3 regions of the Thermodesulfitimonas sp. genome follow, and region 1 is predicted to be linked to each of the others. Evidence: riboswitches for the same ligand, from Rfam matches in the RefSeq annotation. Region 1 holds a riboswitch; each other region holds the start of a gene.
What was found. A riboswitch is a leader RNA that binds a small molecule or an ion and turns the genes downstream of it on or off. The one in region 1 is predicted to bind cobalamin.

Region 1 (2,255 bases):
CCCTTAAAGAACGCCGAAAATCCCAAGAGAAAGGCAGCGGTCCCCCGCAATGAGGGCCGCTGCCTTTGCTTTCGGCAAGGCGGGCAGCGTTACAGCAGCTTATCCCGCTCCATGTCACTCACCCCGGCCTCGCCGAAGGTCGCCATCTCTTTCAGGATCTTCGCCGCCGCCTCGACCAGCGGCATCGCCAGCGCCGCCCCTGTGCCTTCGCCAAGCCGCAGGTTGAGATCCAGCAGGGGCTTGATGCCGAGCGCCGCGAGCATATGGCGGTGCGCCTGCTCTTCCGAAAGGTGGGAGGCGATCATAAAGTCTTTCGCCCGCGGGCAGAGACTGGCCGCGATCAGCGCGGCCGCACCGGTGATAAAACCGTCTAACAGCACGGGAATCCGCCGGGCCGCAGCGCCGAGGATCACTCCCGCCAACCCCGCGATTTCCAGCCCCCCGACCTTTGCTAACACGTCCAGCGGGTCTGCCGGGTCCGGGCGGTTCACCCGCAGGGCTTCCGCTACCACCGCCCGCTTCCGGGCCAGCACCGCGTCGTTCACCATCGTGCCCCTGCCTACCGCCTCCGCCACCGGAATCCCAGCCAGCGCGCAGAGAATAGCGCTTGAGGGCGTGGTGTTGCCGATGCCCATATCGCCCGTCGCCAGGAGGTCGGCGCCCTGCGCAATCTCTTCCTGCGCGATTTCGATACCGGTTTCCACCGCGCGCACCGCCTCTTCCCGCGTCATCGCCGGCCCGCGCGCGATGTTTCCCGTGCCGGGCCGGACCTTCCGCACCAAAACCCCCGGCCACGTGACCTCCCGCGCCACGCCGATATCCACAACCACCACCTTTGCGCCTACGTGGCGCCCCAGAACGCCGATGCCGCCAGTGCCGTCAAGGAAGCGCGGCAGGATCTGGTAGGTGATCTCCTGCGGTGCCCCACTCACCCCCTCCGCGACAACGCCGTGGTCGCCCGCCATCACAATCACGCTCTTCGCTCCGATCTCCGGGACGGGGCGCCCGGTAATCCCGGCGAGCTGCACCGCCAGCTCCTCTAAGCGCCCCAGGCTCCCCGGGGGTTTAAGCAGGCTGTCCACCCGCGCCTGCGCCTGCGCCATCGCTTCCCGGTTGAGTTCGCCGACGGCCGCAATAGTCTGGGAAAGGAGCACGTAAACCACCTCCATTTAAAATTAGCGCAAAATTTAGCGTCAACGACCGCGGCACGCCCTTTTAAGCCGCGCCTGCAGCCGGGGAGAACCAAAAATAAAAGCCCACGCTGCCGTGGACTTTACCATTATCCAAGGCCGGACCCCGGTGCCGCGCCGGAGCTGAGCGCACAGCAGGCAGGTCTCCTGGCTCCGGATCATCACCCCGGACCGCTGCCTTCCCGGCTTTCAACCAGTGGCCTCTCTTGCGGTCTGGCTCCCCGTTACAGTGGCGGGACCGCGCCGGACTTGCACCGGACTTCCCTATTCTCCCCCACCCAGCACTCCGCAAATCTAAGTGCTGGATGCGGGGCACCTGCTGCGGAAACTTTATTTAAGGTGAATGGTTTTCGCTGACCGTTTTTTCGTCGCCCGGGCCCATCCCGCTCGTTCCGGCCCGACACGCCGCGGACGCCCTTACTCTTTCTTCAGCGCCCGGTCAAAAAAGATGTTCTTCCCGGTGGCCGCGAGCGGGACGCCGAGCACAACATCGGCGTCGATGAGCCCGAGGCGCCGCGCCACCACGCCGACGCGGCGCATCACCCGGTTATCGACGTTGAAAAGCGAAGCGGTTTTCACGGCCGAACCAAGCGCGATGCCCATGTCCATCGCCCGCCAGAAGCACTGCGGCCCCCGGAACTCCGGGCCCTCGCGCGGCGCGGCGTCTTCGCAGCGCGCGAAGCCGCAGGCGCCGCAGTTAAGCCCCAAGGGTTTTGCCTCCTTCAGCCCGATGAGAAAAACGGCGGCCGCGCGGCGGATATTCTCCCCGTCCCGGTCGAAATCCTTCTTCCCGGTTTCGCGCCCGTAGGCCACCATCGCGTCGGCCAGGCGCCCCACCGCTTCACCGGTGAGGGTACGGGTGACCAGGTAATCCTGCCCGAGCGACTTCGGCGCCGTTTTTGCCGCCAGCGCCATGAAGCCAGCCACCTGCGCCACAATCTCTTCCACAGGCTTCTTCCTCCTTCCTCTCCATTTTTTCCAAAAGATTAGCCGGTAGCAGCTTGTTTGTCAAGAGCCGGTAAGCAGATATAATCCACCTGCCGGCAGGAAATAAAAAGGAAAGCG
Region 2 (2,255 bases), on a different contig from region 1:
CGGTTTTTCTCGGAGAGGGGATTGATGTACGGCAGGATGATGAAGGAACGCACCTGCCAGTTGGGGATGTAAGACATCACCGAAAATATCGCTGCGTCGTAAAGCTCTACCAAGGGTTTTAGAAAATCAACCATCACGCAACGCTCTTTGTCAATCTGGATGTGGCACCGCCAGAACCATTTCTGCCGCCGCCGCACCTCCGGAGGGACGAAGGTTATCAAGCCCGCCGGCTGGGGATCATGAATCAGGACTACGTCCGCGTGCTCGTCAACCAACCGGTAATTGGCCCGGTTAGTCTCCCAGTACGCCTTAACGCCTAAAATATCGATCGTTCCCGGGCGGCCCTGCAAGAAATTGTGCAGTTGCTTGGTAAAATTGAAAAACGCCGGCTCACCGGTGAGAACTTCCCAGCTTACGTCAAGACCAAGCGCTCGCTCCAGCGGGATGAGGGAACGGAGCATCTCCGCCACACCACCGCCGAGCCGCGTGGAGTTGACCTGCTGGAAGCGCACCCCGCGCAGTTCTTCTCCGAGCCGCAGGAGATCCGCGATCAATTCCTCTCCGGCAAAGGCTGCATAGGCCTCTAGAGTCTCCGTTGCCGAAAGAATATCGCTTACTTTCTCTGCCACCGGGAGTTCCCTAGGAAGCGCCATAATTCAGTTCGAACACCTCTTAATAAAGCAAATTTTCCGGGGAAATAACCGGCCGGAATTCCCCGCCTACATTAATATAATCGAAAGTCTTTCTCTTTTCTACAGGAAAATTCTCTATTCTAACCCGGCCAGCGCTTATAGATTTGGGCGATAGACAGTCCCCCCAAGGTATGGTAAGATTATGGCCAAAAAAGCAACCGTCGGAACGGGTCCTTTACTCTGCGGTAAAGGCTAAAAGGGAAGCCGGTGCAAATCCGGCGCGGTCCCGCCACTGTGAGGGGGAGGCGCCGCACAAAAGGCCACTGCCCAGCACTCAACGAAAGAATTCCACGTCAGAGGCAACAAGATGGACATAGGTTGGGTTGAGTGCTGGGTGGGAAGGCGTGCGGCGGCGGTGAACCCGAGCCAGGAGACCTGCCCGTTCCGCCAGACCAACCCAACCTACGCGGATAGGGAGGTGGTTTCTTTGTTTCCGGTAGCATCCTGCCGTGGCCTCAAAGCCCCCTTCGGGTGATGCGGTTCCCTTACCTGGAAACAAAAGTAAAGGTGGGAGAGGTCATGAGAAATAACCCGCGCAAGCGGTGTTGCACCGCTTTCCTGGTGGTTATCTGTCTTCTCGGCAGCCTGGCCGGGCTAGCCGGCGGGGCGGCCGCGGCCGAAAACTCGCCTCTGCTCCCCACCGCGCAGGCGGTGCGCTTCCTCACCAAGGAGTACCGGCAAAACGGCTTTGTCAACACCGACGCCGGCGTGGGCGCGTACGCCTTTTACGTCCTGAAGCAAGCTGGGGTGGACGTGAGCGGCTGGCAGCACGGAGGCGTTACGCTCACGGCGGCGGTGCTGAACGGTATTGAGCAGGACCTGGCGCAGGTGCAGGCGACGCGGGCGAAGACCCTCGCCCAGGACCTGGCAGCCGCCCAAGCGCTGGGTCGGGAAGACTTGGTAGCCCGGCTCCTGCAAGCGCTCAAAGAAAGGCAGACTGGCCAGGGTTTTGGGGAGAGCGGCCCGCTAAGCATTTATAGCAATATGCCCGCTTTCGAGATCTTGGCGCGGACCGGGCTGATCGCCCAGCTGAACACCGGAGCGGCAAAACGCTACATCTTGGAAAGTCAGTACCTTGAACCGGGCACACCGCCCTACGGAAGCTGGGGTTCGGCGGACGGCGCCGGGTTCTACGCCGACTTTATGGCGACGGCGGAAGCGGTGCGGACGCTGCACTATTTGGACCCCGGCAAGAAGGACGCCACGGTACAGGCGGCGATCTACTGCGGCCGGGAATGGCTGCGGCGGCAGCAAAAGCCCGACGGGGGCTTCGTCGCCGGGATGGATGACCCGGTGATCGATACCTGCGAGGCGATCCTCACGGCCAAAGCGCTGGGCGAGGACCCCGCGACGTGGCGGAGCAGCGCCGGGAAGAGCCCGGTTGATTACCTAACGGAAAAGGCGCTGAATCCTGACGGCAGCCTGGGCACCTCCGGTAACGCGATGGACGCCACTTGGGTGCTCTGGGCGCTCAATCTTTTAGACAAACAGTTTTACCTGTCGCCATCCAATCCTAACCTTAGCCCCGGCGAGAGCAGTCAGCTCCGCGCCGTCTGGCAGGAT
Region 3 (2,255 bases), on a different contig from region 1:
GGGCCGGGGAACAACATTCTTTCCGGTAGTCGGCTTCCTGCTCGGCGGTTTGTCTGTGGGCGTTTACTGCCTGGCGGGGCTTGTCTTCCCGCCGCTGGTGGTAGCGGCTCTTTTAGTCGCGCTGGGGCTGCTTTTGACCGGTGGGATGCACGTCGACGGTTTTATCGACGCGGTTGACGGTCTGGGTGGGCGGGATGCCGCCCGGCGGCTGGCGATCATGCGGGATAGTCGGGTCGGCGCTTTTGGCGTGATGGGCGGGATTACGCTACTGTTGCTCCGCTTTTCCCTGTTTGCGTCTATAGGCGGTGCCTGGCACCCCCTTTTACTGGCGCCGGTAGTGAGCCGGTGGGGGATGGTCTGGGCGATCTTTCTTTTCCCCTACGCGCGGCCGCAGGGCCAGGGGCGGATCTACAAGGATTATACTACGTGGTGGGAAACGGTAACCGCGACGGTTTTAGCTCTCGGAATCGCCTTCCTTGTTGGGGAGTGGGCCGGCTTATACCTTGCGCTGGCCGCTTTGGTGCTGGTGCTCCTTATGGGGGCCTTTTTCACGCGGCATCTGGGCGGGCTGACGGGCGACACTTACGGAGCGGTTAACGAGGTGCTAGAAGTGTTCGTTTTAGCGGTAGGGCTGGCCGTTCGCTGCTGAAATCTGACAAATTCTCTGCCTGATTCTTGAACTTGACCAGCCTGAGGCTTTATAATAAGTGCCAAACTGAATAGGTCTTGAATCGCCGGGGTGCCCCGCACTCAATTTGTCTTAGGGTGCGGGGAGAATAGGGAAGCAGGTGTAAATCCTGCGCGGCCCCGCCACTGTAACCGGGAGCCTTCCCCGGGATTGGCCACTGCCCAGCCGCTGCTGGGTGGGAAGGCTGGGGGACGGCGAGGAACGGAAGCCAGGAGACCTACCCTGAGCGGTGTTCCGGCGTCCTTCGCGGGAAGGGGGTCGAGAAATGGTGTTTTTGTGCCGTTTTGACCCCGGTTAGGCGTGAAGCGACCGGGGTTTTTAGTTTTTTCAGCTGTGCGGCTCGGAATGATTACCAAAAGATGAGTAAGGAGTGAAAATAATGGGGCGTTCTGCTTTGCGGGCTGCTTTTCTGGCTGGTTTGCTCCTGCTCGCGGTGGCACCACCGGCATACGCGATGCACATCATGGAGGGTTTCCTGCCGCTGAAGTGGTGTCTCTTCTGGTACGCGCTGGCGTTCCCCTTCTTCCTTTGGGGCTTGGTGGCGATCCGGCAGCGGGTAGCGGGTGAGCCGCGGCTGAAGATGCTGCTCGGGCTGGCGGGTGCCTTCACCTTTGTTCTCTCGGCGCTTAAACTGCCTTCGGTGACGGGGAGCTGTTCCCACCCGACCGGGGTGGGCCTGGGAGCGGTGCTCTTCGGGCCAGCCCCGATGACGGTTTTAGGGGTAATCGTTTTGCTCTTTCAGGCGCTCTTGCTTGCGCACGGGGGCCTGAGCACCCTGGGTGCCAACACCTTCTCGATGGCGGTGGTGGGGCCTTTCGTGGCTTACGGTGTCTACCGGCTGCTTGCTCCCTTGCGGCTTTCCTGGGCGGTTTTCGCTGCCGCCGCACTGGGCGATCTCCTGACTTACGTGACCACTGCCTTCCAGCTTGCCGTGGCCTTTCCGCAGCATGGTTCGGTAGTGGCGCCCTTCGTGAAGTTTCTCGGGATCTTCGCAGTCACTCAGGTGCCGCTGGCGGTGAGTGAAGGGCTCCTCACGCTCGTGGTCTTTAACCTGCTGGCGCGGTACGGCCAGAGTGAGCTCGAGATGCTCGGCATCTTGCCGGAAGGAGGGAAGGCAAGTGTCGCTGGGAACTAAGAATCTCCTTTTGCTGCTCCTCGTTGTGGCGCTAACGGTTTTCCCGCTTTATGCGCAGCGGGGGGCGGAGTTTGGCGGCGCGGATGACCAGGCCGAGAAGGTGGTAAGCACCATCAAACCGGACTACAAGCCCTGGTGCGCGCCACTCTGGGAGCCGCCGAGCAGCGAGATCGAGAGCCTGGCCTTCGCGGTGCAGGCGGCGGCGGGTAGTGGCTTCGTCTTCTACTACCTAGGTTACCTTAAGGGGCGTAAGAGCAAGGAATGATCCTCGCCTTTGACTTCTGGGCCCACCATAACCGGTTGCACAGGGTAGATCCGGCGCTGAAGCTCGCTTTTGTGACGGTGGCGCTGGGGTTGGTGCTGACCGGGGGGCCGGCAGTGGCGGTGGCGGCTATCCTGGTTGCGGCGGTGCTGGTTTTGGCCGCGGGCGTG

Region 2: it holds a riboswitch for cobalamin, as region 1 does, so the genes downstream of both, ACUVTA_RS07085 (S-layer homology domain-containing protein) here and cobT (nicotinate-nucleotide--dimethylbenzimidazole phosphoribosyltransferase) in region 1, are expected to answer to the same signal.
Region 3: it holds a riboswitch for cobalamin, as region 1 does, so the genes downstream of both, ACUVTA_RS04020 (energy-coupling factor ABC transporter permease) here and cobT (nicotinate-nucleotide--dimethylbenzimidazole phosphoribosyltransferase) in region 1, are expected to answer to the same signal.

What each region holds. Positions count from the first base shown of each region.
Region 1 covers NZ_JBRAIN010000034.1:1,545-3,799, forward strand. The annotation lists gene cobT (nicotinate-nucleotide--dimethylbenzimidazole phosphoribosyltransferase) at 90-1,169, opposite strand; cobalamin riboswitch at 1,311-1,525, opposite strand; gene ACUVTA_RS04375 (ferredoxin domain-containing protein) at 1,608-2,105, opposite strand.
Region 2 covers NZ_JBRAIN010000073.1:680-2,934, forward strand. The annotation lists gene ACUVTA_RS07080 (glycosyltransferase) at 1-653, opposite strand, end outside; cobalamin riboswitch at 844-1,089, shown strand; gene ACUVTA_RS07085 (S-layer homology domain-containing protein) at 1,212-2,255, shown strand, end outside.
Region 3 covers NZ_JBRAIN010000030.1:8,550-10,804, forward strand. The annotation lists gene cobS (adenosylcobinamide-GDP ribazoletransferase) at 1-649, shown strand, start outside; cobalamin riboswitch at 721-927, shown strand; gene ACUVTA_RS04020 (energy-coupling factor ABC transporter permease) at 1,068-1,823, shown strand; gene ACUVTA_RS04025 (energy-coupling factor ABC transporter substrate-binding protein) at 1,807-2,088, shown strand; gene cbiQ (cobalt ECF transporter T component CbiQ) at 2,085-2,255, shown strand, end outside.